DNA from 4 places in the Nakamurella panacisegetis genome. Region 4 is predicted to be linked to each of the others. Evidence: riboswitches for the same ligand, from Rfam matches in the RefSeq annotation. Region 4 holds a riboswitch; each other region holds the start of a gene.

Region 1 (7,541 bases), 2.4 Mb from region 4:
GGCTGTGCATGCAAACCCTGCTGATCGCCGTCCAGAACGCGGTCCCGGCCCGGGACATCGGGGTGGCCACCTCCTCGGCCACGTTCTTCCGCCAGCTCGGCGGCACGCTCGGTGTGGGAATCTTCCTGTCGCTGCTGTTCAACACCCTCGGTGACAACACGGCGAAGGCGCTGAAGGTCTCCGTCACGGAGCCGTCATTTCTGCAGGCGGCCGGCAAGGCTGCGGCGAAGGCCGGTCAGAACGTGGAGGCCTACCTCGGTTCCCTCGGACAGCAGCTCAAGATCGATTCATCGTTCCTGTCCAAGATCGACCAGGTGGTCGCTCACCCGTACCAGGTCGGGTTCGTCAACTCCACGCACGTCGTCTACGTGTGCGGCGCGATCTGCATGCTGGTGGCCTTCGCGCTGGTGATCATGATCAAGCAGACCCCGCTGCGCACCATGTCGGCGCTGCAGGAGACGCAGATGGAACAGGCCAGCATGGCCGCCGAGACCCTGCCGGCCTCGGAGCAGCAGGTCACCGCGCCGATGGGTGTTGCCGCCGAACGCACCGAAGAGGCCGCGGCGGCTCGCGAAGAGGCCCGAGAGCATGCGCCGGCCCATTCACCTGAGGCCGGCGGCGAGCACGTCGCGGTGGCCGACCTGGTCGCCGGGTCCGATATCCGGCCCGACGGGACGGCGGCCGCTCCGGACCACGGCAAGCACGAAGTCTGATCCTTTCGCAGAACGAATCGAAGGGCCCGGCGGTCATCCGCCGGGCCCTTCGTCGTGCGCGGCTGCGTCCGCAACCGGTGACGGCTATTGCCAGGGGGCGATGACGGGCAGTTCGCGGTCGTCGACGGCCGGGGTGGGCCGGCCGTCGACCACGACGTACCGGCGCCGCGGACCGCGCGAGGCGATGGATTCCACCGCGTCGACCAGGCGGTCGACGTGCTCGGTGGTGCTGCCCAGCCCGACCGAGGCGCGGATGGCGTGGCCGGTGCCGTCCTGGACATCGCACCCGGCCGCGCCGAGCAACCGACGAACGAACGGCTGTGCGCAGAACGCGCCGTCCCGGACGCCGATACCGTGCTCGGCCGACAGGGCAGCGGCGACGACGGCCGAGTTCTGGCCGGCGACGGTGAACGTGACCACTCCGATCGTCTGGACCTGATCGCCGAACAACGAATGCACGGTGACGCCAGGGATGTCGAGCAGACCGTCCCGCAGCCGCTCGGTCAGCGCCTGCTCGGACGCGGCCAGGCCTTCCCGGTCGGCCGCGGCCAGCGCGTGGCAGGCCGTGGCCAGGGCGACGGCGCCGGGGACGTTCGGGGAACCGGCCTCGTGACGGTCGGGCACCGGCTTGAAGGTGGTCTCCTCGTCGGTGACCGTCGCCGTGGCGCCCCCGCCGACCAGGTAGGGAGGGGCCAGCTCCAGCCAATCGGCCCGGCCGATCAGCGCGCCAGACCCGTACGGGGCGTACAGCTTGTGTCCGGACAGGGCGACGTAGTCGACCCCCAGTTCCCGGATGGAGAACGGGCGGTGCGGAGCCAACTGCGCGGCATCCAGGGCCACCCGGGCGCCGCGGGCGCGGGCCACCGCGGCCAGGGCCGTCACCGGCCAGATCTCGCCGGTGACGTTGGAGGCGCCGGTAACCACCAGCAGGGCCGGACCGGCCGGCCGGGTGCGCAGCGCGTGATCAACCGCCGACACCGCCTCGCCCGGTGAGGCCGGCGCGGCCAGCCGCACCACGTTGATGCCGTCGCGGTCCTCCCACGGCAGCAGCGCCGCGTGGTGCTCGGTCTCGAAGACGACGACCGTGGTGCGAGCCGGCAGGCAGTGGGCCAGCAGGTTGAAGGAGTCGGTGGTGTGCTTGGTGAAGATCACGGCGTCGTCGCTGCGGCCGCCGACGAAGTCGCGGATCGGGCGGCGGGCTCCCTCGTACAGGGCGGTGCAGACCTTCGAGTGCCAGCCGGCGCCGCGGTGCACGCTGGCGTAACGCTCCAACAGGGCGTCGACGGTGTCGCGGACGACGCGCAGGGCCGGAGCCGAGGCACCGTGATCCAGGTTCGCGTACTCCACGAATCCACCGCCGGCCAATGGCACCTGGGCGTGGGCCCCGACGATCTCCAGTCCGGGAGCGTGCGGGTGGCGGACACCGGGGCGCGGAGCGATCGGGGCTTCGGCGGACCAACGCACCGGGTGGGTGGGCGCGGTCGCGGAGAGCCAGTCGGGACGGTCGAGAACAGCGGTCATCAAAGATCCTCAGGAATCCTTGGACTCCCGGCCGAGCCGGGTGGTCCGCGCTTGCCTGATGCACCTCGCACCAAGCCAGGTCTTCATCCGGGGCACCCCACCGCGGTAGGAGGGTTGCCGGCCAGCAAGCCGGAGCTATCCGCTGGCACTCATGACCTTCGAGGTGAAGGGTAGCAAGCCGTCGGGGATCGCGAAAGCCCCGCGGCCGGGCGGCCGCCACCGCTGCCCGGTGTGACCTGGGTAACGCCGGAACGGCCCAACTCCGGTCAGGGGCTTCGGTGTTGTGCCATCCATGCAGGTCAGGACAATGGTGCGAGAGGCCGCCGGCAGGTCTCGGCATCGTTTTGGAGGTGGGTCCGATGATGTCGTATGCTTCCGTAGCTCCCAACGGACAGCCGTTGAAGCCGGTGAGGTCAGGTAGTACTTCTCCCCGGTGACGACGTCTAGGCCCCCATCGTCTAGCGGCCTAGGACTCCGCCCTTTCACGGCGGCAGCACGGGTTCGAATCCCGTTGGGGGTACGCAGAAATGCAGACTAAGGTCTGGGTAGATGTATGCAGTTGGTCTTGATTCATCAAGGCCCCGTAGCGCAGTTGGTTAGCGCGCCGCCCTGTCACGGCGGAGGTCGCGGGTTCAAGTCCCGTCGGGGTCGCCAAGCATCGGCCGGGCTCAGGTCTCCTGGGTCCGGCCTGTTGTTTGAGGCCAGGTAGCTCAGTCGGTACGAGCGTCCGCCTGAAAAGTGGAAGGTCGCCGGTTCGATCCCGGCCCTGGCCACCACAGTGATCCCCGTTCGGCCGGTTGGCCGAGCGGGGATCTTCTTGTTTGGGGGCCGGGCGGGACGCGCGGCGAGCACAGCTACGGGGCGCGCGCGGGATCCGGTGTCAGCCAGGCGAACTCGTCGGTGGTCGCCGGGATCACCGGATTGGACAGGACGCCGACGGATTCGATCTCGATGACGACGGTATCGCCCGATTGCAGGTCGAAATCCATCTCGGGCACCAGGCCGGTTCCGGTGGAAAGCACGACGCCGTCCGGGAAGGAGGCGTGACGCCGCAGGAATCCGACCAGGTCGGCCGGGGTGCGGTTGAGCATGTCGGTGTTGGTCGAGCCGGCCCATGCGGTCTCCCCGGACCGCTCGACCCGGACCTGGATGTTCAGGCTCTGCAGATCCTCGATCTCCCAGATCGGCCGGATCCCCGGGCCGATCGCACACGATCCGGAATAGACCTTGGCCTGGGGGAGATACAGCGGATTCTCACCCTCGATCGAGCGGGAGGAGACGTCGTCGCAGATGGTGGCGCCGACGATCTCGCCCGCAGCATTGACCACCACGGCGAGCTCGGCCTCGGGCACGTTGATCTCCGAATCGGGACGGACGCCGATCGGTTCGTCGTGACCGACCACTCGCCACGGGACGCTCTTGAAGAACAGCTCCGGACGGTCGGCCTCATACACCCGGGCGTACACGTCGGCGACGACGCTCTCCTCCTGACGGGCCATGCTCGACCGGCGGTAGGTGACGCCGCTGGCCCACACCTCGGTCAGCCCGTCGACGGGCGGCAACATCCGGAGGTCGGCCGTCTCGACCACCCCTCCGGTCTCGACCAGGGCCCTCAGGACCGGGAACGGCAGCCGGAGCAACTCGGCCAGCGACCGCGCGGCCAGCCGCCTGACCGTTCCGTCCTCGGACCGGATTCCGACGTGAACCTTCGACTCGGCAACGTATCTGATGATCTCCATTGATCAACCTTTCCGGGGGATCGGTCCCACCTGCTTCTCGCGGACGACGTCGTGCTGGGCCCTGGGCCGCCGATCGCGTCAAACCGACCGGGTGGCCGTCGCGGCCGGCGGTGCTCCTGGCCGAGGACAGTAGCAACCAGCGCGCGGGAACCGGACGAAACGGCCCCGCGACCCCGGATGCATCCACCGCCGGACAACCGTCGATGATGTGGGCCTGCACGGTGACGGGTGTGGCGACCGGGCGATCTGACGGCGGTGACTCCGGCCGCATCGAGCTGGATCTCCACGCGAGCTCTCCGTCGGTTGGTGCTCCTGAGTCGGACCCGGGTGGCGGGCGCATGAATGAAGGAAGGGTCTCCAGATGGGGCAGTTGAACGGGTTGCGGGCATTGATCACCGGTGGCGCATCGGGCATCGGATTCGCGGTGGCGCAAGCCTTCTCGGTCGAGGGTGCGCAGGTCGTGGTACTGGACCGATCGGAACGACCGGCCGATCTGCCGGACGGGTGGGGCTACGTGCGGGCCGACGTGACGGACGATCCTTCCGTGCGCTCGGCCGTTGCAGCGGCCGTGGAGCAGCTGGGCGGCCTGGATCTGCTGGTGAACAACGCCGGCATGGGTGCGCAGGGGGCCGTGCAGGACAGCACCGACGAGGAGTGGCACCGCGTGCTCGACGTGAACGTGGTGGGTACCGCCCGGGTCTCGCGCGCTGCGTGGCCGCACCTTCGGGCCTCGGAACACGCCGCCGTGGTGAACACCTCGTCGGTCGCGGCCACCGCCGGCCTGCCGCAACGTGCCGTCTACAGCGCGAGCAAGGGCGCGGTGTCGGCTCTGACCCGCGCCATGGCCGCCGACGGCATGGCCGATGGCGTCCGGGTGAATGCGGTCAACCCAGGCACCGCCGACACACCGTGGATCCAGGGGCTGCTCCGGTCGGCACCCGATCCGGCCGCTGAGCTGGCCGCTTTGGCCGCCCGCCAGCCGCACGGGCGCCTGGTCGCCGCGAGCGAGGTGGCCGCGGCGGTGGTCTACCTGGCGTCCCCGGCCGCCGGCTCCACCACCGGGGCGGACCTGGCGGTCGACGGCGGGATGTCCGGGCTCCGGCTGCGGCCCCGGACGTAGGAGTCGACCCGCCCGGGTGTCATTCCCCGGCCGACTCCAGGGCCGATGTCGGGAGCCACGAGACCCCAAGGGCCGCCGCCACCTCGCCCAGCGCCGCACTGTCCGCGCCGGCGGTGTGGTCCGCGGCGAAGAACCGTCCGATCATGATCTGGGCGATGGTCTCCTCGACCGTGCCTTCGGCGTACCCGAGCCACCACGGGCAGACCTGACCGTCGCGATGTGACCGGCCGAGGATCTGGCGGCCCTGCAGGCCGGAATACCGCACGTTGTGCATCAGGCCTTCCCGGGTGGCCGGGCTGGCGGGGCCGCCGGGCAGTAGCTCGCCCGCGTGCAGGGACAGGGAGGTGGAAGGGGTGAACACGACCACCGGCGCGCCGCCGCGCTGGAACCGCAACCGCTGCTCCTCGAGATCCTGCGTGCCGTACAGCCGGGCCACGGGAATGCCTGCGGCCTCGAGGTTCTCGGCGATGGGCTCGGCGGCGGCCGAGATGAACTCGCAGGAGATGACGGCCTGCCGCCCGGCCTTGACCACGGCGGTGGCCCACTGTGCGGTGGAAGCCACCCGCAACAGAGACGCCTTCTGCCGCAACCGCAACACGGCGGCGCGACCGGAAGCGGTCCGCCGGGCCGGCCGGGCCATCACCTCACGGTCGGCAGCCAGATCGGCCAGTGCCCGCTGGAACTGGGTCCACGCGGTCCGGTAGGCCAGGGTCTCGTCCGGACTGAGCTGCACCGGGAGCAGTTCCAGCGGGGCGGGACCCCACGGCGCCGGGCGATGCAGGGTCAACGGGGGGCGGGCGTCGGCCAGCCAACCACGCACCGTCGCCGACCCCTGCGCCCGGATCCCGCCGTCGGCCCCGGCCCGGTCGTTCCAGGTCCACTTGCCATAGGCCCGGGCCAACGGCAGTTCGGCCTCGAGCAGGCGGTTGCCGAAGTCGGTCCAGCGGGCCACCGGCTCGCCGTGCACCTGGGCCAGCAGCGGCGCCAGATAGGTCAGCTCGGCCGGATGGTTGGCCGGCGTGGCCGTCAGGTGGATGACGAACGGGGCCTTGTGGTGCGGGTCGGTGAATCGGGTGACGCGCCGGAAACGTTGCACCCGCTGGGTTTCCACGTTGCGGTAGAGGTGGGATTCGTCAGCGATGACGATGTCCATCGTCCACCGGGGCCGCCCCCGCACCAGAAGCCGGCCCAATTCGTCGGGCGAACAGATCAGCACCCGCAAGCCGTCGGTCCCGGCGGCCAGGATGGTGCGTCTCCAGTGCGGGATGGTGATCTGCTTGGGCCGGTCGACCAGGACGAGTACGTTGCGCGCCCCGCGCTCGCGCGCGACGGCCAGCAGGCCGAGCCAGGCGGTCAACGTCTTGCCCGTGCCGACGTCGTCGGTGAGCAGTACCCCACGCGCCGGGGCACCACCGATCTCGCTGGTCGCGGCGGCCAGAATCATTGCCGCGCCTTCGGTCTGCAGGGCTCGCGGGGTCATCCCGGCCGGTTCGGCGGTGATCCGGCCGTCGGTGGAGTTGGCGTCGTCCTCCAACCAGCGCAGCCAGGTCAGCGGTTGCGAGCGATACGGGACGAGATCCGGCGGTAGCTCGGCACCGGCGTGGACGTAGACCTTGCGGGCGGCGTCGTAGGTGGTGCCCGGGACCTTGATGCCGAACGGCACGTCCAGCAGCCACAGCCGCCCCTCGGACGGAACGGGGATCGGATCCGGTCGGGTCGTCCGCCCGGCGGTTCCGGTGGTCCGCCGCCTGCTGGTCCGGCGGCGCGAGGTCGGCGGCACGCGGCCACTGTACGGGGCGGCCGAGGGAGCCTGGGTGGATGCCGGGCTACCCACCCGAGCCGCCGGCCCGGCCAGGGCGGTGTTGTGCGTCGGCGAGGGCCGTGATGCTCGCCCCAGCGGGCCCTGGGTGGTCTGCGCGGTGTGCTCGCCTGAGACATACTGCTGAGCATGGGGAAACGCACCTTGGACCTGGACGACAGGTCCGCCCGACTGATCCACGGGACCGACGTCTGGTCCGAGATCAGTGATCTGCTGTACGCGTACACCAACATCCAGGCGGCGCTCACCGTCGTGGGACGCGACGCCGACGCGTTCCTGCCCCTCCGCGGACCGGCCACCATCGTGGTCGACGCCGGCGTCAAGGCGTTCGAATCAGGACAGACCGATCCCGAAGTGCTCCTGGGCTGGACCCGGCGTGGCGTCCGGGTGTACTCGCTCCCGATGTTGCACGCCAAGGTCATCCTGGCCGAGGGCGACCCGTCGTTCGTGCTCGTCGGCTCGGCCGACGCGGTCAGACCGCTGCCGAAGCGGGCCGAGGCCGTGCTGCTGGCCGACGAACCCGATACCGTCGAAGAAGTACGTTCCGCGATGGCCGAATGGAAGGCGCTGGCCGGCGAACCGCTGACCGACGACTTCCTGCAGGCTGCCGTGGAGAAGTACCGGCCCGC
Region 2 (7,541 bases), 550 kb from region 4:
GGACAAGAGGGCGTTCGGGTCCTGATAGCTGGTGTCCTGCAGCCAGATCGGCCCGAACGCAGCGATCAGTACGACGAGGCCGGTGAGGATCGTCCCGGTCACGAAGGGCCGGCTGTGGCGCATCCGGGACCCGAGCGATTCCCGGCGGGAGAAGGTGTCGGCCGGGGCGGGGCTCGTCATCGGCCGCCTCCCGGCAGGCGCAACCGTGGGTCGACCGCGGACGAGGCCAGGTCGGTCAGCAGGTTGACCGTGACGACGACCACCGCGAAGAACAGCGCGACCCCCTGCACCACTGGGAAGTCGCGATTGCTGATCGAGTCGAACAACAGGTTGCCCAGCCCGTCGATGGCGAACACCCGCTCCACCACGACCGTTCCGCCGACCAGGTAGGCCAGGTTCAACCCGAGGAGGGTGAGGGTCGGCACGGCGGCGTTGCGGGCGACATGCGCCAGCAGGACCCGGGTCTCGCTGAGCGACTTGGCCCGGGCCGCCGCGATGTAGTCCGACTCGAGAACGTCCAGCATCCCGGCCCGCAGGCTGCGGATCAGGACGGGGACGATCGCGACGGCCGCGGTGAACGCGGGCAGGACGAGCCCGCGGAAGGTCAGCCACGGGCCGGGACCGGCGCCGCCGACCGGAAACCAGTGCAGATGGACGCCGAACAGGACGATCAGGAGCAGGCCGACCCACAGTGCCGGGAGGCCGGCGCCGATCGACGGGATGATCCGGATCACCTGATCGGCCAACCGGTCCTTCCGCACCGCGGCCCAGATGGCCAGCGGAACGGTGATCAGGATGCTGAACACGCCGGCCAGCACCACCAGCTCCAAGGTGACGCCGATCCGCGGGAAGATCAAGGAGCGCGACGGCACCTGGTAGAACAGCGAATCGCCGGTGTCCGCGTGGGTGAACAGGCGAGCCACGAACGTGCCGAACTGGTCCCACAAGGGCCGGTCAAGACCCCACTGATGACGCAGGGCCGCCACCGCCTCCGGAGTGGCCCGGTTGCCGAGCATCGACTGGGCCGGATCGCCGGGGATCAGGTGCAGCAGCAGGAAGGTGATGACGACGACGCCGACGATCACGCCGACCGCGTGCAGCAGCCGCCACCCGACGAAGGCCCACGGGCCGCCCGTACGCGCGGGGCGGGGGTCGGCCCGTCCATCCGTCCGCGGCTCCGGTCGGGAGAGCTCCGTCATGACCGCTTGACGTTCTCCAGACGCACGGCACCCGACGGGTTGACCTCGAACCCGGTCACGGTGGCCCGCAGCGCCTTCAACACCGGTGGATAGGTCATCGGGACGTAGGGCACGTCGTCGGCGACGATCTGCTGGATCTGCTTGTAGAGCGCCTTGCGCTTGCTGTCGTCGAGCTCCGCCTCGGCCTGCGTGACCAGCTTGATGGCGGCCGGGTTGTGGTAGCCGGTCCAGAACGAGGTGGATCCGCCGTTGACGTCGTCGATCTGGAACGAGGCCATCTCGTCCGGGTCGCTGATGTCGTTGATCGCGTTGTTGATGGCGATCTCGTAGTCGAAACCGAAGAACGCCTTCTTGTACGCGGCCGTCTCGATCGACCGGATCTTGACCGTGATGTTGATGGCCTTGAGCGCCTCCTGGAGGATCTGCGCCGTCTGGTTCCAGGCCTGGTCCGAGGACGGGACCAGGATCTCGGTGCTGAATCCCTGGGCGAACTTGGACTGTGCGATCTCGGCCTTGGCCGCGTCCACGTCGTAACCGGCCACGGTGACCGTGCCGTCGTAGTACTGCATGCTGGGCGGGAAGAACGAGTCGGCCGGCTGGGCGGTCCCGAAGGTGGCGGCCTGCGAGATCTGCTTGCGGTTGACCAGGTGGGAGATGGCCCGCCGCACGTGCCGGTCCGCGAAGTGGGCGACCTTCTCGTTGAACAGCAACAGGTCGACCGACCACTGCGGCGCGTTGATCAGCGTCAGGGCCGAGTTGGACTTGATGTCGGCGACGTTCGCCGGCGGCACCGAATCGATGACGTCGACCTGCGAGCCCTGCAACTGCTGCACCAGCTGGTTGTCGTCGCTGACGATGCTGAACTCCACCCCGTCCAGATACGGCAGCCCGGACTGCCAGTACCTGGTGTTGCGCGCCAGCACCACGGTGCCGCCCTTGGTCCAGGAGGTCAGCGTGAACGGGCCGGTTCCGATCGGGGCCTGGAAGAAGGCGGCTGCCGTCTTGCCCTGCAACTTGTCCGGGACGATGGAGTTGGAGAACGCCGAGATGTCGGAGATCAGCGGTGCCCACGGCTGTTTCAGGACGACCACGACCGTGAGATCGTCCTTGGCCGTGACGGTCTTGATCGCGCTGTCCAGGAACCCGAGCGGCGACTTCGGGAAGTCACGCGAGCGCAGCAGCGAGTAGACGACATCCTTCGCGGTCAGGGGGGAGCCGTCGGAGAAGGTGACCCCCTTGCGCAGGGTGAACGTGTAGGTCTTCCCGTCGGCCGAGACGGTGTGCCCGGTGGCCAGATGCGGCTTCAGCTCACCCTTCACGTCGGTGACGTACAGCGGCTCGAAGATCTGGTTGAGCGTGTAGACGTCGCCGGAGGCGATCGTGTTGTGCGGGTCCAGGCTGGTCGGGCCGGTGGTGCGGGCGTACTTCAGGGTGCCCGAGCCGCCGCCGGTCGCGGCCGTCGCCGTCGCCGTCGCCGAGCCGGGTGCGGACGAGGCACCTGACGACCCGGCCGACCCGCCGGCGGTGGATGTGCTCGGCGTCGACGACGCAGCGATGGGTGTGCTCGGGGTCGAGCAGGCGGCGATGATCGGGGTGATGATCATCAGGCCGGCACTGCCGGCGCCGAATCTCAGTAGCTGACGACGGGAGATGTTCTGGGACATGGGGTTCAACTTTCCTGGAGTGCTCGTGAGGGGGCGCATGCGGCGGGTGCGATCAACATCGGGACATGGGCCACCGCGGGTGGGGGCGCACCGGACGACCGGCCGCGAAGACGCCGCCGACCGACTCCGGCGAGCGGAAGGTCTCCGGGTCGCTGGGATCGGCGTCCAGGACGACGGCGTCGAAGCGGTACCCGACCCGCAGCCGCCCGGTGAGGTGGCCCACCCCGCACAGATCGGCTCCGGCCGAGGTGGCGGCCACCAGCGCCTCGGCCACGGTGAGGCCGGCCGCGACGAGATGCGCTATCTCGGTGAGGTTGTGCCCGTGGTGGTCACGATGGGCGAAATCGGTGCCGAGGGCGATCGGAACGCCGGCCGCCCGCGCGATCCGGACCGCATCGCCCAACGCGACTCCGGCGGCGCGGGCTCGGTCGGCGGTGGCCGCGGGGAGCGCGCCCGGGGTGGCCGCGAGTTCGGCCAGGTGGGCGTAGATCCCGAGTGTCGGGACCAGGGTGGCCCCGGTGGAGGCCATCAGGTCGGCGTCGGCCTCGGTGAGCCAGAGTCCGTGCTCGATCGAACGGGCTCCGGCGCGAAGGGCCTGCCCGATGGCCGGACCGCCAAGGGCGTGCACCATCGCCGGCTTGCCCCGGCGGTCCGCCTCGACGATCGCCGTGGTCAGCTCCTCGCCGGTGAATTCGGCCGGGAACTCCCCGGCCCCGGCCGACATCACGCCGCCGGTGGCCATGATCTTGATCCAGTCGGCCCCGCTGCGCAGGATGGTGCGCACCACGCGTCGCACCTCGTCCACCCCGTCGGCGACGTGCGGGGGCCGTCCCGGGTAGTCCGGCAGCATCCCGTCAACCGGGTACGGTCGCCCGACGCCGGCCAGGAAACCGTCGCCGTGGCCGCCGGTCCGGCTCAGCGGCACGACGCTGACCTGCAGTTCCGGTGCCTCGGAGAGGCCGGCGGCGACAGCGTCGCGAACCCCGGCGTCCAGACCGCCCGCGTCGCGGACGAACGTCACGCCGGCCGCCAGGGTGCGCCGTAGCGCGTCGAGGGTCTCGGTGATCCGGTAGCTGTACGGGGTGTTGAGCTGTTCCCAGCCGTCGAAGCTGTGTGTGACCGCGTGCAGGTGGGCGTCGACCACACCCGGCATCAGCCAGCATCCGCTCAGGTCCACGTCGAGCGAATTGCGGGGCAGATCCGGACCGATCGCGGCGATCCGGCCGCCCGTCACCTGCAGGTCGGTCGGCGGCCCGAAGTCGCCGGATTCGTCCATGACGAAGGCCTGGCGCACGGTGAAGTCGACGGTCGGCCGGGCCGGCGGCGGGATCGACACGGAGCTGTCCTCTCGGGCGAAGAAGGCCCTGGGAGCAGAGCCGCGAATTGCCGGACAAGCCGGCCGGCTCTATCTCCGGGGCACCCCATCGCGGAGAAGGGTTGCCGGTCAGCGAGCCGGATCTTGACGCTGACACTCTTGAGCTCGTTCGAGCATAGTCACGCCCGACCGGCTCCGACCAACACCGGAGGCGGTGAACCACATCACGCGGCCGTCGAACGGACGGCCCGGCGGCAGGAACGGCTGAACCGATGGTGAATCGACCGGCGATTGGGTAACTGCCGGGCATGCGAATTCCAGGACCGAACGATCTGCTCAAGCTGGCCGGCCGGGGCTACGGCGCCATCGAGACCGCGATCGGCCTGGTGCCGCGGTTGGTGACCATCGTCGGTGAGGTGGAGATGATCATGGTTCGGGTGGCCGCCCTCATGGACGAGGTCGAGACGACCAATCGGCGCGCGGCCGGCGTGGTCATCCGGACCGAGACCGTGGTGTCCCGGGTAGAGACCGTGGTCGGACGGGCCGATGTGCTGACCGACCGGATCACACCGCTCCTGGACGGCTACCAGCCCGTGCTGGCCCGCCTGGAGCCGATGTTGGCCCGGCTGGCCGACACGACCAGCCCGGTCGAGGTGGACGCGATCGTGCAGTTGGTCGACACGCTGCCCGACCTGGCCGAGAAGATGCGGCAGGACATCGTCCCGATCCTGGACACCCTCGGCACGGTGGCCCCGGATCTCCGCGACCTGCTCGACGTGTCGAAGGAACTGAACGAGATGCTCGGCGCGCTACCGGGCCTTGGCCGCATCAAGAAGAAGATCGAGGAACGGCAGGAGTTCGAGGACAACTACCGGGCCGATGAGGAACCGCCGTCGTCGCCCGACCGCCCGGCTCCGATCGGCCTGACTCGGCCGTACTGAGCCGTACCGAGCCGGATGCACCGAGGCGGCAACCGAACCGGGCGGCGGTGCCCTTCCGGGCACCGCCGCCTCGCGATCAGGCGCCGTTGGCGGCCACGTACTCCGGGGTCAGGCGCGTTCCGGCGGTGACGGCCGCCCTGACCTTCGGCGTGATGGCCGGGAGCACCGGATCGGCCGGACGCCGCAGGTGCCAGTCGGTGCTGGCCTGGTACGCGGCCACCACCTCGATCAGCCGGTCCTCCTCGTAGGGTCCGGCGCCCAGGATGCCGCCGACCGGCACCGTGGGGTTCGCGCCGAGCGCCTGGAAGCCGATCGGGAAGCCGATCTCCGGCAGGCCGAGGATGTCGAACGGGACGACGCTGGTCTGCAGCAGCACGTCGCACTTGCTCATGACCCCGTCGAGCACCTCGCGGATCAGGTGGTTCTTCGCCCGCTGGCCGGTGATCCACTCGTCGCCGGACAGGAAGATGCCCTGCAGCCAGGACAACAACGACACTCCGAACAGCGTCAGGTCCTTCTGCAGGTAGGGCAGGAACGGCTCCGTGCGTTCGCTGAGCCGGATCGCATTGAAGGTGCCGGTGAGCAGGGCCCAGTCGTTCGGGTAGGTGACGTCCACCAGCTTCGCCCCGGGGATCTTGGCCATGGTGTTCAGGAAATCGGTGCGCAGCTTCTTCACCGGGTCGGTGACGCCGGTGAGGAAATCGGCCGGCACACCGATGCGGGTGCTGCGACGCATCACCACCTTGCCGCCGCGACGGACCGGCAGCGCCGACGCCACCAGATCGGGCACGGCGGGCAGGCCGAGGGTGCGCGGATCGTTGCGGTCCGGGCCGGCCATCACGCTCAGCATGACGGCCGCGTCGAGCACGTCGCGGGCCAGTGGACCGGAATGGTCGCGCGTGTACGACAGGGGGATGACGCCGTAGATCGACGTGCGGCCCATCGTCGGCTTGAGACCGGTGAGGTTCTGCTGGTTCGAGGGCAGCACGATGCTGCCGCCGGTCTGCGTCCCGATCGAGGAGCAGGCCATCCGCCCGGCCACCGAGCAGGCCGGTCCCGTCGACGAACCGCCGGGATCGACCGACGGATCGCCGGGGGTCCAGGCATTCACCGTGGTGATGACGCCGTTGGGCTGGGTCGCCCTGGTGGTGGCCAGGGGGCCCATCTGTCCCTTCCCGATCACGATCGCGCCCGCCCCCGTGAGCCGGGCCACCGACGTGGCGTCGTAGGGCGGCACGAAGTCCTGGAAGATGAAAGAGTTTGCGGTGGTGGGGATCCCGGCCGTGTAGTAGTTGTCCTTGATGGTCAGCGGCACGCCGGCCAGCAGGCCTCGCACGTGTCCCCGGTCGACCGCCGCCGCCCTGGCCCTGGCCGCATCCGCGGTCACGGCGTTGAAGGCCTGGTAGACCGATTCGAACTTGGTGATCCGGTCCAGGTGCGCGTCGACCAGCGCAGTGGCGGTCAGCTTCCGGGTGCGGAGCAGCACCACCGCCTCGGCCAGCGTGGCCTCGGTGGGGTCCTTGCGGGCCGCGGCCCGGACGGTGATGTCGGGCACGGTCGGCCGGCTGGACGGTCGGGCGGCCGCCGCGGCCGGGGTGGTGGCGCCGGCGACGGCACCGCCGGTGAGGGTCGGCAGTGCGGTCAGAGCCGCGGCCCCGGCCGCCACCGTGGCCGAACGGGACAGGAAGATCCGGCGGTTGACGGTGCGGTCGCTCATCGGCCGACCAGTCCGGTCCAGGCCTGGGTGATCGATGGGTACTCCAGCGGGGGAGAGGCTTCCTGGCTCAGGGCCAACGGGTCGACCCCGGCGACCGCCGTTGCGCTCGGGCGCCAGGTGTTGATGGCCTCCGGGGTGGCCAGGACGAACGACCGCAACGAGGCCAGCGCCTGGGCCTGGGTCGGAGCTCCGGTCACCGGGTCGGCGACCGTCGGCAGCTGTGAGAGGTCGATCCCGGACATGATCAACCGCGTGGTGATGAAGGTGTTCAACTGGTCGACCGTCAGCGACGAAACGTCAACTGCCATGTGCTCTCCCGGCTCGTACGGTTCTCGTCGGCGGCCGCCGACTGATCGAGAGCCAACGCCGCTCGTGTGTCGCCGGAATGGCACGGCGATGACGACGTGTTACCCAGGGGACCGCGGATGACCCCGACCTGGACCGCACGTCCGGGGATTACGATGTTGTGATCCTGTTCACACGATCCACCACGAACCGACCCATCCGAGGGATGGCCCGGCAGCTGTTGCTGCTGCAGGTCTCCCTGGTCCTGATCGCCTGCGCGCTCGCGGTCACGGTGGCCGTTCTGCAGGCCCGGTCGGACGTCACGGACCAGGCCGGGCGCCGCGACCTCGCGATCGCCGAAGCGGTCGCTGGAACCGGGTGGGTGGCCGACCAGATCGCGACAGCCGATCCGACGACCAC
Region 3 (7,541 bases), 2.4 Mb from region 4:
GCTCTACCGGCCGGGAAGCACGCCGCTGCACCGCTGGGCGGCGGGGCCGAAGCTGGCCGGTCTGCTCGGGGTCGGGGTGGCCACCGTGCTGTTGACCGGTCCGGTCGCCGCAACGGGCGGATTCCTCGCGATGCTCGCCGTTGCCGCCTCCGCGCGGATCGGGGTCGGTCGGGCCCTCCGGTCCTTGTTGCCGGTCCTGGTGGCCGCGGCGCTGTTGGCCGCCTATCACCTGTGGCAGGACGACTGGCGGAACGCGGTCGAGCTGAGCCTGGACCTGCTCACTCTGGCGCTGGCCGCGACGGTGTTGACCGCGACCACGCCGCTCGACGGGATGCTGGACGCCATCGCCGGCGGACTGCGCCCGTTGCGCCGATTCGGCGTCGACCCGGAGCGGATCGGCCTGGCCTTCGCCCTGATGATCCGCAGCGTGCCGGAGATCCTGTTGATCGCGAGCCAGACCCGCGCCGCGGCCATCGCCCGTGGCGTGCAGCGGGATCCGCGGGCCCTGTTGACGCCCACGGTCATCCGGGTGGTGGCCCGGGCGCGGCAGACCGGTGACGCGCTGATCGCCCGGGGCATCGGGGACGACTGATCACTCCCGGGCGACCGTGCGCTGGTCGGCCCGGCTGTAACCCGCCCGCCGGTCAGGCTTCCGGCACCGTCACGGACAGGAAATCGGTCACCCGGCGAAGCCGAAATCCGATCGACTCGTACAGGCGGATCGCGTTGGTGTTGCTCGCCGCGGCATGCATGAACGGGCGGTCACCGCGTTCGGCGATGCCGTGGGCCACGGCCCGGACGAGTCGTGTGCCGAGCCCCTGCCCGCGGTAGGCCGGATCCGTGCACACGGCGCTGATCTCGGTCCAACCCGGCGGGTGCAACCGCTCACCGGCCATCGCGATCAACTCCCCGCCGCGGCGGATCCCCAGGTAGGTGCCCAGTTCGATGGTGCGTGGCCGGAACGGGCCGGGACGGTTGCGCGCCACCAGGGCGAGCATCTCCGGAACGTCCTCGGGCCCCAGGAACGATGTCTCGGGATCAGGTCCCTTCTCCAGCGCCACGTCCACCAGTTGGACGCCGCCGCCGACCGACATCCAGGTCCATCCGGCCGGGACGGTGGCCGCGGACCCGGCCAGCGCGAAGCTCTCGCCCGGCCCGATCAGTTGCGCCGCATCGGCCCAGGCCTGCGGGTTCGCCGGGTCGGCCAGAGCAACGAACACCGACACGTCGGGGTCATACCGGCTGGCCAGGCCCCGGCGCTCCGCGAAGCGGGCCTGCGGTCCGGTGAGAGCGGCCCAGACCGCGTTGTCCAGTATCGGATCGCCGATACTCGGGTCTTGTCGGGCCAGGAGATCGTCCAGGCCAGGATGAGCAGTCAGATCCGCAGTCACGCCCACGATGCTGCCTCAGACTCTGCAGAGACCCGCGCCCGGGGCGTCCGAGCGGCCAGACCGAGGTGCTCACGAAGGGTAGACCCGGCGTAGTCAGTGCGGAACACCCCGCGTTCCTGCAGGATCGGGACGACTTTGTCGGCGAATTCGCTCAGCCCGTCCGGGGTGATGTGCGGGACCAGAATGAACCCGTCGCTGGCGTCCGCCTGGACGTACTGGTCGATGGCGGCGGCCACGGTCGCCGGGGTTCCGATGAAGTTCTGCCGGGCGGTCTTCTCGACCACGACGTCCCGGAGCGAAAGGGCCTTGGCCACTGCGAGTTCGCGCCACTCGTGGGCCACTGCGATTGGGTCGGCGTTCATGCGGACGCTGGCTCGCCCCTTGGCGATGGTGTTCTCGCCGACCAAGGGGTCGACCTCGGGCAGCGGGCCGTCGGGGTCGTAGGCGCTCAGGTCGCGGTTCCAGAGCTGCTCGGCGAACTTGATGGCCGTCTGTCCGCTGACCTGCTGTCGACGAACCTGCGCGGCGTACTCCTGGGCCTCGGCATCGGTGTCGCCCAGGATGAAGGTCGCCGCGGGTAGCACCAGCAGCTCCTCGTGACGCCGATTGAACTTGGCCAGCCGACCCTTGATGTCCGCGTAGAACGCCTGCCCGGCCCCCAGGGTGCCGTGCCGAGTGAAGATGGCGTCCGCGGACTCGGCGGCGAACTCCCGGCCGGCGTCGGAATCGCCGGCCTGGAAGATGACTGGCCGGCCCTGCGGACTGCGCGGCACGTTGAAATTGCCGTGGATATCGAAGTGGTTGTCGCGCACGGAGAATCCGCCCGGGTGGCCGTGGGTGAGGAATTGACCCGAGACCTTGTCGGCAAGGATCTCATCACCCACCCAAGAGTCGAACAGCTCGACGGTGGCGTTCAGGAACCGCTGGGCCCGCTCGTACCGCTGCTCCTGGGCCAGAAACCCGCCACGGCGGAAGTTCTCGCCGGTGAAGGCGTCCCAGGAGGTGACCACGTTCCAGGCCGCCCGGCCGTTGGACAGGTGGTCCAGGCTGGCGAACTGCCGCGCCACGTCGTACGGCTCGTTGAAGGTGGAGTTGATGGTGCCGGTGAGGCCGATGTGGTCGGTGACGGCAGCCAGGGCGGTGAGGATGCCGAACGTGTCCGGGCGACCGACGACGTCGAGGTCATAGATCTTCCCGTTCTGCTCGCGCAGTCGCAGGCCCTCGGCCAGAAAGATGAAGTCGAATCTTGCCCGCTCGGCGATCTGTGCGAACCGGCGGAACGACTCGAATTCGATGTGGCTACCCGATCGTGGGTCACTCCACACCGTGGTGTTGTTCACGCCCGGGAAGTGTGCGGCGAGATGGATCTGCTTGCGGGGCTTGGTCATCGTGGATTCAGACCCTTCCTGTGATCGGAGCCGGAACGGCGTAGCGGTTTGTCGGGCGGCCCAGACCCAGCAGCCCGCGGAGGGTGTCGGATTCGTACTCGGTGCGGAAGGCGCCACGAGACTGGAGTTCGGGAACCAGGTCCTCGGTGATGGCGGTCAGGTCGTCCGGGAGAGTTCCGGGACGCAGCCGGAAGCCGGTGTAGCCGATCGACTGCCAGGCCAGGAGCAGATCCGCTAAATCACCGGCCGAACCGGCGAAGATGTACGCGTCGGAAACGTAGGGCGCACCCGAGAGGGCGTCCAATCGAGCTCTTCTCGCCTCGCCGGTCTCGGTCGGCGAATCCAGGAAGACCACGACATCGGCGTAGACGGCTAGTTCGCCCTCCGGGCGGCCGACGCCCCTGAGCTCCGTCCGGACCTCGTCCAGGATCCGGCGCGCGCTCTGGGTGTCGGCCGGGGTGACGAAGACGACATCGGCGCTGCGGGCGGCGAACCGGTAGACGATCGGTGAGTGGGCCAACGCGGTCACCAGCGGTTGGCCCTGAGGCGGGCGCGGCACGATCGACGGTCCCTTGACCGAGAAGAACTGACCCTGGAAATCGATGTAGTGGATCTTGTCGCGGTCGATGAACCGTCCGGTGGTGACGTCACGGATCTCGGCGTTGTCCTCCCAGCTGTCCCACAGCCGGCGGATCACCTCGACGAAGTCCGTCGCCTCGTCGAGCAGAACCGAGAGAGCCTGCTGGGCCGCCGGTTCGAAATAGTTCTCCTGGGTGATCAGGGGGAGCTGCCGGCGGCCGACGTGCGCGGCCTCGGCCGCTCGGGCCGATACCTGCACCCGCACGCCCCCTCGGCCGGTACTGACGTGGTCGAGGGTGGCGATGGCCTTGGAGATGTGGAACGGCTCGGTGTGTGTGGCCAGCACCGTCGGCACCAGGCCGATGTGTCGTGTCGTCGGGGCCACCCGGTCCGCGATCAACACGGCATCCAGCCGACCGCGGACCTGATTGGTGTCGTCCTCGTCGGTCGACAGGCCGGTGGCATCCAGGGAGAAAGAGTCCTCGATGGTGAGGAAGTCGGCCAGACCACGCTCGGCCAGAGCGACCAGATCGAGCCAGTAGTCGGCTCCGAACAGGTCAGCCGGACGGGCCGACGGTTCACGCCAGGCAGCCGGATGCCATCCGGCTCCCTCGAGGGCGATGGCCAGATGGAGAGGTGATGACATGAGTAGACCTTCACAAGGGGGATGGGATGGGTTCGGGCTTGTCAGGAGGCGGCCGGCGGGCCGACTCGCGCTTGCGACCGCCGATCGGCGATCACCAGGTCGTCACCTGGAGCACCCCGCCGCGAAGGAGGGTTGCCGGCCAGCAAGCCAGGGCTGCACGCTGACACTCATTACCTGCCGAACAACATAACACCGCGAAAAATGCCCAGTTCGAGGGCCCGACCGCCGGCCGGCGTTCCCGACCGTTAATCGCTTCAGGGGAAATGGCTGCGCGGGGGCGACCATTCGCGAGTTGACCGGCGTGCTTCCCGGTGTTAGCTTCGTTCCACGGTCATGAGATTCAGCGACAAGCTCCGGCTCGCTGGGCGGCAACCCTCGGTGCACATCAAGTGCCGAACACGGTGGGGTGCTCCGGATGACGACCAGGCGGTGCTCGACCCCGAGCCCCGCAAGCGTGGGGCCACTGCTGTGGCCGGACGAACGGACGAGACGATCAACATGAAAGCCCAGGCCAGTACCGGTCTTGCGGCAATCGCCCACGTCGTGGCGCGGTTGCGGTCACTGTTGGGCGTCTCACGTCGTCACGTCGATCTCCAGCGGGTCTCCAGCGCGCTCTGTAAGGCCTGACCGACAGGCCGTCCGTACCCACGGCGGCACCCCACAAACCGCAGTCCTGCGCCATCAGCGCGCCAGGGCGATTTGTGCAACCGTTCAGTCCTTTCGATCGACGTCCCAGCGATCATTGCTGCCGTCGACGCCATTGATGGAGATATCTCTTGTCCACCACTCCGCTCGAAAAGAATGTGACGAGCGCCCCGCCGACGCTCGCCACGTCAGCTGCGAGACCGAAAACGGCTCTGCAGCGAGTGATTCCGCTGCGCCATCCGGGCCGGTGGATCGCCATCGCCGTTGTCGTGGTGATCTTCGCCCAGTTCGGTCACGGGCTCATCACCAACCCGTTCTACCAGTGGTCCCGCTTCCGCTACTGGTTCCTCCGGCCGGTCATCCTCGACGGGCTGGTGGTCACCCTGCAGGTGGCCGCCTACAGTGCCGTCCTCGGGCTGATCGGCGGCATCATCCTGGCCGTCGGGCGATCGTCGAGGAATCCGCTGCTGTCCGGCCTGTCCTGGCTGTACATCTGGGTGTTCCGATCCATTCCGCTGATCGTCGTGTTGATCTTCGTGTACAACTTCAGCGCGCTCTATCCGCGGTTGTCGTTCGGTGTCCCGTTCGGGCCGGCGTTCTTCTCCGTCGACGAGTCGAAGCTGTTCTCCTACATGGCGATCGCGGTCATCGGGCTCAGTCTGAACGAAGCGGCCTACGCGGCCGAGGTAGTCCGGTCGGGGCTGCTCTCGGTGGACCAGGGACAGCTCGAGGCAGCCACCGCGCTCGGTATGTCCAAGGGGCGGACCTTCCGGCGCGTCCAACTCCCGCAGGCCCTGCGCACCATCGTGCCGTCCTATGTCAATCAGCTGATCGGTCTGATCAAGGGCACCTCGATCGTGTTCTACGTGTCCCTGCTCGATCTGTTCGGGCAGGTCGAGACCATGGGGAGTACCTACCCGGAGGACATCATCCCGCTGCTGATGGTGGCCACCGTCTGGTATCTCGTCCTGACCACGGTCCTGTCGGTCGTGCAGTACTACGTGGAACGGGCCTACTCCAAGGGTGCCCTCCGCACCATGCCGCTGACGCCGCTGCAGAAGGCCCGAAAGAGCGTGACCGACCTGCGGGCCCGATTCCGCGATTCGTCCGACGCCTCCCGATTCGGCGTGACCCAGTGACGCGGGCCGACGCTGTGCTGAATGCAACGGCCGTCACCGAACATCCACCGGTGGTCGAGATCGTCAACGCGCACAAGGCGTACGGCGCCAATCAGGTGTTGGACGGCATCGATCTGGCGATCGCCAAGGGGACCGTCACGGTCATCCTCGGCCCGTCCGGTTCGGGCAAGTCGACCTTGCTCCGCGCGATCAACCATCTGGAGCGGCTCGACGTCGGGTACGTCGCCGTGCACGGTGAACCGATCGGGGTGAAGCGCCACGGGCAGCGCCTGAAGGAACTGCCCGAGCGAGCCATCCTGAAGCAGCGGGCCAAGATCGGTTTCGTGTTCCAGAACTTCAACCTCTTCCCGCATCTGACCGTGCTGGAGAACATCACCGAGGCGCCGGTGGCGCACAGGTTGAAGTCGGTGTCCGAGGCCAGGAGGAGCGCCGAGAATCTGCTGGCCAGGGTCGGTCTGGCCGACAAGGCCGAGGCCTACCCGCGGCAGCTGTCCGGCGGCCAGCAGCAGCGGGTGGCCATCGCCCGGGCCCTGGCGCTGGAGCCGGAGTTGATCCTGTTCGACGAGCCGACGTCGGCCCTGGACCCGGAGCTGGTGGGCGAAGTGCTCTCCGTCATCAAGGATCTCGCCAGCACCGGAACCACGCTCGTCGTCGTGACCCACGAGATCGGCTTCGCCCGTGAGGTGGCCGACCGGGTGATATTCCTCGACCGCGGGAAGATCGTGGAGCAGGGCACGCCGGCCGGGGTACTCGACAATCCTTCGACCCCGCGTTGCCGTGATTTCCTGGACAAGGTCCTTTCCTGACGTCCTGAAATCCGGTTGCTTTCTTCCTGAATCTGGTCACTTCCTCGATCACCCTTCCGCGGCGCCTGCGCCGCACCATTTCGATGCCCGTTCGGGCAACCTGTACAAGGAGCATCATGTCGTTCACCCGTTCCCGCCTCCTCCCATCGCTCGGAGTCGGCGCCGTGCTGGCTTCCCTGTTGGCCGCTGCCGCGTGCGGCTCGTCGAGCAGCAGCGCCGCCCCCGGCGCCAGCTCCGGGTCCGTGAGCGCCGCGGCCGGCCAGAGTGTGGTCACCGCGGCCTCCGAATCCACCGACGTCGCCATCGCGCAGCACACCAATGGCGCCGGCACGGCGACCACCATCACCGTTCCGACCGTCGCTTCGATCCGCGCCGAGCTTCCAGCCTCCATTCGGGAGAGCGGCAAGCTGGTCATCGGCCAGGGGGCCTTGCCGGCCGGCTTCCCGCCGCTGTCCTTCATCGGTGACGATCAGAAGACGCTGACCGGGTCGGAACCCGACCTCGGCCGGCTGATCGCCGCGGTGTACGGCCTACAACCGGAGATCGTCAACGCCACCTGGGACAACCTGTTCGTCGGAATCGACAGTGGGAAGACCGACGTCGGCATCTCCAACATCACCGATACCGAGACCCGCAAGCAGAAGTACGACTTCGCCTCCTATCGTCAGGACAACCTGGGGTTCGAGGTGAACAAGAGCAGCACCTGGAATTTCAACGGCAATTACCAGAACCTGGCCGGAAAGACAGTGGCCGTCGCCTCGGGCACCAACCAGGAGAAGATCCTGCTCGAATGGCAGGCCGAGCTCAAGGCCGAGGGGAAATCGCTGGACGTGAAGTACTACCCGACGCAGGCGGCGGTGAACCTGGCCCTCTCCTCCGGCAAGATCGACATCTACTTCGGCCCCAACCCGGGTATCGCCTATCACGTCAAGGGTGATGCGAGCGGC
Region 4 (7,541 bases):
CTGGATGGGGGTGCCGGTCAGTGAGTGTCGCCTGTCCCGGAAGTGCCTGGTCAGAGCGGTAGAATAGTCAAATGCTCATGGTTCTCGGTGCCAGCCACCACGACCTCGAGCTCAAGGCGTTGGAGCGGCTCTCGGCCAGCACCGACTCGCTGAGCCAGGCGTTGCGCGAGCTGTCGACCCAGGACGGATCGATCAGGGGCGCGGTGGTGCTTGCCACCTGCAACCGCCTGGAGATCTACCTGGACGCCGACCGGTTCCACGATGCCATCGACGCCGTCACCCACCGCATCGCCGAGGTCGCCCAGATCGACGAGGCCGAGGCGGCTGCCCTGCTCAAGGTCAGGGTGGGTGCGCCGGTGGCTGCACACCTGTTCACCGTGGCCTCCGGACTCGATTCCATGGTGGTCGGCGAGGCCGAGATCTCCGGCCAGGTGTCCCGCGCCCTGACGGCCGCCCACGCGGCCCGGACCACCACCCCGGTGCTGCACTCGCTGTTCCAGTCCGCCGCGCGCACGGCCAAGCAGGTCGCATCCCGCACCGGGCTCGGGTCGGCCGGGCGGTCGGTCGCGTCGGTCGCGATCGACATCGCCACCGCCGGACTGGCCGAACCCGGTTCCGACGAATCCACATCGCTGGCCACCGCCACCTGTTTGATCATCGGCACCGGTGCCTACGCCCGGGTGGTGGCCACCGCTCTCCGCGCCCGCGGCTGCACCCGCCTGCAGGTGTTCTCACCGAGCGGGCGCGCCGACACCTTCGCCGCCACGCACCACGCCGAGGTCGTCCACGCCGGGCAGTTCGCCGACGCCGTCGCCAAGGCCGACCTGGTGGTCGCCTGCAGCGGCACCACCGGCAATGTGCTCGACGTGGAGACCGTGACCGCAGCCCTCGCCCTCCGCGACACCCCGCTGCCGGTGGTCGACCTGGCCCTGCGGCCGGACGTGTCGGAAGGGGTACGGGCCCTGCCCGGCGTGCGGGTCGTCGACCTGCACAGCGTGGCCGACGGTGCCGCCCCCGAACATCGCGAGGCGATCGCGGACGCCCAGGACGTGGTGATCGCCGCGGTGGCCCGGTTCGAGGACGACCAGGCCATCCGCACCCTCGACCCGGCCGTCATCGCTCTGCGGCAGCACGTCTCGCTGGCCGTGGAGAAGGAGATGGTCCGGCTCCGGGCCAAGTACGACAGTGACGTCGCGGCCGAGGTCGAACTGGCGATGCACCGGGTCACGCAGTCGCTGCTGCACACCCCGACCCTCCGGGCCAAGGAGCTGGCCCGCACCGGCGACGGGGCCGGCTACCTGCAGGCCTTGCACACGCTGTTCGGGATCGAGATCCCGGACCAGCCCGCGCCGCACTGATCCGGGCCGTTTTCGCGACCCTCCCACACCAGAAGCGGCCCGTCTCCGATGGAGACGGGCCGCTTCTCGTGTCGGTGCGGAGGCTCCGGAGGAGGTCTACGCGAGGCCGGTGGCCTCGAACGCCGACAGGGTCGGCGCGATGGTGGCGCTCGGTCCGACGACGTGGGCGATGGCGTCCAGCGTCTTCAGCCCGTCCCCGGTGTTGAAGATCACTGTCTCCTCGTTCGGGTCCAACTGGCCGGAGGCCAGCAGCTTCTTCAGCGTGGCCACCGTGACACCGCCCGCCGTCTCGGCGAAGATGCCCTCGGTCCGGGCGAGCAGCTTGATGCCCTCGATGACCTCTTCGTCGGTGACGTCCTCGATGGCGCCGCCGGTGCGGTTGACCACGTCGAGGACGTACGGTCCGTCGGCCGGATTGCCGATGGCCAGGGACTTGGCGATGGTGTCCGGGCGCACCGGCTGGATGAAGTCGTGACCCTGTTTGAACGCGGTCGACACCGGGTTGCAACCGGTGGCCTGCGCGCCGAACACCTTGTACGGGGCCTCGTCGACCAGGCCGAGCGAGACCAGTTCCTGGAACCCCTTGTCGATCTTGACCAGCTGGGCGCCCGACGCGATGGGGACGACGACCTGCTGGGGCAGGCGCCAGCCGAGCTGCTCGGCCACCTCGTAGCCCAGGGTCTTGGACCCCTCGGCGTAGTACGGGCGGACGTTGACGTTGACGAACGCCCAATCCTCCTGCTCACCGGCGATCTCGCCGGCCAACCGGTTGATGTCGTCGTAGTTGCCCTCGACAGCGATCAGCGTTCCGCCGTAGGCGGCAGTGGTGAGGATCTTCTGCTGCTCCAGGTTGGACGGCACGAAGACCACGCTGCGGATTCCGGCCCGCGCGGCGGCCGCGGCCACGGCATTGGCCAGGTTGCCGGTGGACGGGCAGGCCAGCACGGTGAAGCCGAGCTCGCGGGCCGCGGCCAGCGCGACGGCCACAACGCGGTCCTTGAAGGAGTGCGTCGGGTTGCCCGAATCGTCCTTCACCCACAGGGTTTTCATGCCCAGCTCGCGGGCCAGGTTGTCGGCGCGGACGAGCTTGGTGCTGCCCGGGTTGATGTTCGGGGTGTCGGCGATGTTCGCCGGGACCGGCAGCAGCGGCGCGTAACGCCAGATGTTCTGCGGGCCGGCTTCGATCTGTTCGCGGAGCGCTTCGCCCGAGGTGGTGAACTCGTAGGCGACCTCGAGTGGACCGAAACACTCGGTACACGCGTAGAACGGCCCGAGGGCGACGCGGTTTCCGCATTCGCGGCAGGACAGGGCAACCGCGGGACCGAGATCGACGGTGGTGCCGGTGGAGGGGGACGTAGGTATGACAGTGGTCATGACGAGGCCTTTCGTCTCATCTTTCCCGCCGGAGCGGGACGGACGGGGCACCTGCTGATGATCGGCCTCGCGGTCGGAGGCATAGGCCTCTACAACGAGAAAGAGATCATCATCAGTGGTTGCCGGGGCTTCATCGGGCCGTATCCCTCTGCCCCTCTGGATGAGTGGTGATTCAGTTGTCCGATCAGGCTACCGCATGAGTCGACGGGCGCCGATCACGAATGCACCGTGATCTTGGTGATGGTGACCGCGGACGACGGCGCGCCGTCGGTGCCTCCGCCGGTCACGCCGGCGGCCGCGATCTTGGTCAGCACGTCCAGGCCGGAGGTGATCTTGCCGAACACCGTGTAGTCCGGCGGCAGCTGCGACTTCGCATAGACCAGGAAGAACTGCGAGCCGTTGGTGTCCGGGCCCGCATTGGCCATGGCCACCGTCCCGGCCGGGTAGGTCATCGAGGAGTTGGTCTCGTCGGCGAAGCTGTAGCCGGGCGTGCCGCTTCCGGTCCCGGTCGGATCCCCGCACTGCAGGACCTGCAGGGACGTGCTCGTGGTGAGCCGGTGGCATTTCGTGTCGTCGAAGTAGCCGGTGGTGGCCAGATGAACGAAACTGCCGATGGTGCAAGGGGTCGTGGCGCGGTTCATCGCGATCTTGACCTCGCCCTGGGTCAGGCTGATGGTCGCGTCGACCGTGCCGCTGTTGGGCTCGGAGGCGGCCGGGGGAGTGACTGCCTTGGCCGGGGTACTGCCGTCGGACGGGTAGGAACAGGTCGCCCCCGCTCCGGCCGGGGACGAGCTGCTCGCCGCGGACGTCGACGCGGCGACGGCGCGGTTGGACGTGCTGCCGGAGTTGGACGCGCACGACGTCACCAACAGGAGCGACAGGACAGCGGCGACGGCGTGACGAATCGGGCGCACGGAGGTTCCTTACCGGAGACGAGGGGAGCGGGGGCCACGGACAGCAGCAGGCTCGACCACTTTATCGGGCCGACCGACTGCTGCCGGCGACCCTTCGGGCCGCGTCGCCGTCGGTGCTTGTGTCCGGGTGTCGTTGTGGGTTGGCTCTCGAGCGACTCTTGTCCGGCTGGACCATCACCGACTGCTGCCGGCGACCCTTCGGGCCGCGTCGCCGTCGGTACTCCCTGTCAAGATGGACCTGTGCCCACTGCGACCGTTGTCGATCCGTTGATGTTGGTGCTCGGCGACGAGCCGCTCCTGGTCGACCGGGCGATCATGTCAGCGGTGACGGCGGCCCGTCGGGCCGATCCGGACGTGGAACGGCGGGAGGCGCTGGCCACGGCGCTGACGCCGATGGAATTCTCCGACCTGGTCGCACCCAGCCTGTTCGCTGAACCACGGGTGGTGGTGATCCGCCAGGCCCACGAGTCATCGAAGGAGATCGCGGCCGCGCTGGGCCACTACGCCACCGATCCGGTGGAAGGCGTCGTACTGGTCGTCCAGCACGCCGGCGGAGCGCGGAACAAGGCGCTCGCCGACGGGTTGCGCAAGGCCGGCGCGGCGGTCATGACGTGCAACAAGTTGACCAAGCCGGCCGAACGCATCGAATTCGTCCGGCACGAGATCCGGTCCGCCGGCGGGACCACCACACCGGACGCAGTGGCGGCGATCGTCGACGCGATCGGGTCGGACCTGAGAGAACTGGCCGCGGCCGCGAGCCAGTTGGTGGCCGACACCGGAGGCATGGTCGACGAGTCGGCGGTCCGCCGGTACCACCGGGGCCGGGCCGAGGTCAGTGGATTTGCCGTGGCCGACCTGGCCGTGGCCGGTGACGTGCCGGGCGCGCTGGAGGCCCTGCGGTGGGCGATCGGGGTGGGAGTGGCGCCGGTGCTGGTCGCCGACGCGCTGGCCGACGGGATCCGGACGGTGGCCAAGGTGTCCGGCGCCCGCCCGGGCAACGGGTACGCGCTGTCCGGGGAACTGGGCATGCCGCCGTGGAAGATCGACCGGGCCCGCACCGCCGCCCGGCACTGGACGGAACCGGGTCTGGCCCGGGCGATGGAGGTGGTGGCCGACCTGAACGGCGCGGTGAAGGGGTTGGCCGTCGACGCCGACTACGCGTTGGAGAAGGCCGTCATGGACCTGTCGAGGGCCCGCCGCCTTCGCTGACGCCGACGCTCTCCGTCCGGTCGCCCGGACACGGCAAGTCGGCCGGGCACGCCAAAAGGGGCGACACCGTTGCCGGCGTCGCCCCTTTCGATGCAGCTACGTCAGAGCGCGTTGACCTGCTGGGCCAGCGCGGACTTGCGGTTCGCGGCCTGGTTCGCGTGGATGACGCCCTTCGACACGGCCTTGTCGAGGCTGCGGGTCGCGGCGACCAGTTCGGTCTGCGCAGCGGACTTGTCGCCGGAAGCGGTGGCGGCCTTGACGCGACGGATCGCGGTCTTCAGCGCCGACTTCACGGACTTGTTGCGCAGGCGAGCCTGCTCGTTGGTGCGGATGCGCTTGATCTGGGACTTGATGTTGGCCACGCCTGATTGCCTTCGTTTCGTCTCTAGGTATTGTGTGCGTCCTGCTGGTGTGACTCCGGCGGAGCGCACACGAGTATCCAGGTTAGCAGCCGGTTGCGGCTGAACTCCAATCGTCGCCCGGGCCGAGCGGGCTCAGCAGGTCAGGGCCCTGGCCGGCGGTCGCCCGCCGGTGGCCAGAGCGGCCAGGGTCCAGTTGATCACACCGCGGACCGCGGGCAGATGCACGTGGTCGGTCCGCAGATTCGGGCACTGCCGTTCGACCACGATCGACCGGACTCGGTCCGCGGGCCCGGCCGGTATCTGCGACGCAATCGGCGTGACGACGGTGTCGCCGGTGGTCGAGACCTCCGCGTAGCGGACCGCCCCGTCCAGATCACCGCCTCGATCGAGCTCCTTCAACAGGGCCGACCCGGCGATCTGGTCCGCGCACGCCGGACAGATGCTGGCCGGGAGCGCTCCGGCCAGCGGGGACGTGGTGCCGTTCCACGACGGGGCCAGCAGCACAGCGGTACTGACCCGGTCGGCCAGCCCGTCGCGCCGGAGCGCCGTCCGCAGGACCAGGCCGCCCTGGGAGTAGGCGATCACGTCGATCGTCGTCGCGGCGGTGTCCGCACTGACCGTTTCGACGAAGGCGGCGATCTCGGCGGCCGATGACTCGATCGAGTCCACGCCGCCGTTGCCGTAGTCGATCCCGTAGACGCACCGGCCATCGGCCCGCAGGGCCGGAACGAGGGCCGAGAAATTCGAGGCCAGCGTGGAGAACGTGCCGTGCAGCAGCACCACCGGGCGGTCCTTGCTGCGACAGCCTTCGACGTTCACCCCGGCCAGGCCGGCCGCCGGCAGAGCGGAGGGCACCGTGTGCCCGGACGCCGACGGCGGGGCGTTTCCGGACCGGGACGAGGCGGTGTCCCGGGACGGCGCTGACGCCACGGTCCCGGACGGGAAAGACGTCGAGCCTCCGCTCGGTGGTGACGTCGTACTTCCGGCCCGCGGCGGCGCGATCGACGATGTCGGCCGGCCGAACGGGGACGGGGCTGGGACCTCGGATACCCGGGACGCGGAGGCAACCGGCCCGGTCGCGGCAGAGGCTGGCCCTCCGGAGGTCGGCGCCGCCGAAGGGGGCGACGTGCAGGCGGACACCAGGAGCAGCACGGCCACGGTGGCCAGCATCGCCCACCGCCGGACGGACCCCGGGGATGGCCGGTCAGATGGTCGCAACAAGGGCGTCCCAAGCGCGCAGGAAGTTCGTCTCGATCCCGGGCGAATCATCCAGGGACGCCCCGACGACCGCTCCGGTCCGCAGCATCATCAGGATCTGGGCCATCGCCTCCGGCGTGGGATGACCGAGTTCACGCAACAGGTCGGCCGTGCGGTCGATGATCCACTTGCGGTGCCGGGTGGCCACCGCGCGGGCCGGATGGCTCCGGTCGAGATGCTCGGCCGAGGCGTTGATGAAGGCGCACCCGTTGTGCTCGTCGGCGAACCCGCCGGCGGCGACCATCTCGGCCATGCCGCGCAGGCCGGCGCGGGGATCACCGGCGTGCTCGGCCAGCATCGCGGTGATGGCCGCCTCGTTGGCGGCGGCGCGGTTCTGCAGGTAGGCGACCACGAGGTCGTCCTTCGACGGAAAGTGGCGGTACAGGGTCACCCGGGTAACGGCGGACTCGTCCACCACCCGATGGACACCCACGCTCCGGATGCCCTCTTCGTAGAACAGCCGGTCGGCCGTGGTCAGGATGCGGGACCGGGCCGCCGACGGTCTCCCGACCTGGTGGGGCCGGCTGTGCGTGATCTTCGCCTCGGGCGCGTCGGTCACCGATCCTCCACCTCTTCCGTCCTTCGAATCGGGTCTTGCCCGGGCTGCTGGCCTGGTCTACCGTTTCAGTGTAGGTAGATCGTTCGGTCTACGTCGGGCTCGTCGTCACGAGGTGAGGTCTTCCTATGGCTGTATCCGGCCGATCCGTTGTCTTCGTCCATGGACTGTGGTTGCACGCGTCGTCGTGGCGACCCTGGGTCGAGAAATTCGCGGCGGCCGGGTATTCGCCCGTGGCGCCCGGTTGGCCCGGTGAGGCCGAGACGGTGCAGGGATCACGCGACAATCCCGACGCCATCGCCGGGCACGGGATCGACGAGGTCGTGGAGCACTACCGGGCGATCATCGACACCCTGGAGACGAGACCGATCCTGATCGGGCACTCCTTCGGCGGCACGCTGGTCGAGAAGATGCTCGGGCTGAACATGGGGGTGGCGGCCGTCGCCATCGATGCCGCCCCGATCAAAGGCGTTCTGCCGCTGCCCATTTCGTCGTTGCGGGCCTCTTTCCC

What was found. Region 4 has a riboswitch for S-adenosylmethionine ahead of thrC (threonine synthase). Riboswitches for the same ligand answer to the same signal wherever they lie in the genome.
Region 1: it holds a riboswitch for S-adenosylmethionine, as region 4 does, so the genes downstream of both, BLS97_RS11650 (aminotransferase class V-fold PLP-dependent enzyme) here and thrC (threonine synthase) in region 4, are expected to answer to the same signal.
Region 2: it holds a riboswitch for S-adenosylmethionine, as region 4 does, so the genes downstream of both, BLS97_RS21080 (metal-dependent hydrolase family protein) here and thrC (threonine synthase) in region 4, are expected to answer to the same signal.
Region 3: it holds a riboswitch for S-adenosylmethionine, as region 4 does, so the genes downstream of both, BLS97_RS11765 (LLM class flavin-dependent oxidoreductase) here and thrC (threonine synthase) in region 4, are expected to answer to the same signal.

The regions. Positions count from the first base shown of each region.
Region 1 covers NZ_LT629710.1:2,643,476-2,651,016, forward strand. The annotation lists gene BLS97_RS11645 (MDR family MFS transporter) at 1-713, shown strand, start outside; gene BLS97_RS11650 (aminotransferase class V-fold PLP-dependent enzyme) at 798-2,234, opposite strand; SAM riboswitch class IV at 2,277-2,391, opposite strand; tRNA gene BLS97_RS11655 (tRNA-Glu) at 2,682-2,754, shown strand; tRNA gene BLS97_RS11660 (tRNA-Asp) at 2,812-2,888, shown strand; tRNA gene BLS97_RS11665 (tRNA-Phe) at 2,934-3,010, shown strand; gene BLS97_RS11670 (fumarylacetoacetate hydrolase family protein) at 3,089-3,973, opposite strand; gene BLS97_RS11675 (SDR family NAD(P)-dependent oxidoreductase) at 4,335-5,093, shown strand; gene BLS97_RS11680 (DEAD/DEAH box helicase) at 5,113-6,873, opposite strand; gene BLS97_RS11685 (phospholipase D-like domain-containing protein) at 7,042-7,541, shown strand, end outside.
Region 2 covers NZ_LT629710.1:4,671,368-4,678,908, reverse strand. The annotation lists gene BLS97_RS21095 (ABC transporter permease) at 1-180, opposite strand, end outside; gene BLS97_RS21090 (ABC transporter permease) at 177-1,199, opposite strand; gene BLS97_RS21085 (ABC transporter substrate-binding protein) at 1,196-2,863, opposite strand; gene BLS97_RS21080 (metal-dependent hydrolase family protein) at 2,916-4,199, opposite strand; SAM riboswitch class IV at 4,237-4,343, opposite strand; gene BLS97_RS21075 (hypothetical protein) at 4,487-5,119, shown strand; gene BLS97_RS21070 (amidase) at 5,196-6,836, opposite strand; gene BLS97_RS21065 (hypothetical protein) at 6,833-7,144, opposite strand; gene BLS97_RS21060 (sensor histidine kinase) at 7,348-7,541, shown strand, end outside.
Region 3 covers NZ_LT629710.1:2,661,846-2,669,386, forward strand. The annotation lists gene BLS97_RS11750 (CbiQ family ECF transporter T component) at 1-592, shown strand, start outside; gene BLS97_RS11755 (GNAT family N-acetyltransferase) at 645-1,361, opposite strand; gene BLS97_RS11760 (NtaA/DmoA family FMN-dependent monooxygenase) at 1,388-2,779, opposite strand; gene BLS97_RS11765 (LLM class flavin-dependent oxidoreductase) at 2,787-4,004, opposite strand; SAM riboswitch class IV at 4,067-4,179, opposite strand; SAM riboswitch class IV at 4,334-4,465, shown strand; gene BLS97_RS24500 (putative leader peptide) at 4,503-4,631, shown strand; gene BLS97_RS23505 (amino acid ABC transporter permease) at 4,781-5,788, shown strand; gene BLS97_RS23510 (amino acid ABC transporter ATP-binding protein) at 5,785-6,594, shown strand; gene BLS97_RS11780 (ABC transporter substrate-binding protein) at 6,711-7,541, shown strand, end outside.
Region 4 covers NZ_LT629710.1:212,097-219,637, reverse strand. The annotation lists gene BLS97_RS01005 (glutamyl-tRNA reductase) at 72-1,358, shown strand; gene thrC (threonine synthase) at 1,455-2,732, opposite strand; SAM riboswitch class I at 2,746-2,899, opposite strand; gene BLS97_RS24100 (peptidylprolyl isomerase) at 2,948-3,646, opposite strand; gene holA (DNA polymerase III subunit delta) at 3,917-4,855, shown strand; gene rpsT (30S ribosomal protein S20) at 4,957-5,217, opposite strand; gene BLS97_RS00980 (esterase/lipase family protein) at 5,350-6,147, opposite strand; gene BLS97_RS00975 (TetR/AcrR family transcriptional regulator) at 6,422-7,033, opposite strand; gene BLS97_RS00970 (alpha/beta fold hydrolase) at 7,159-7,541, shown strand, end outside.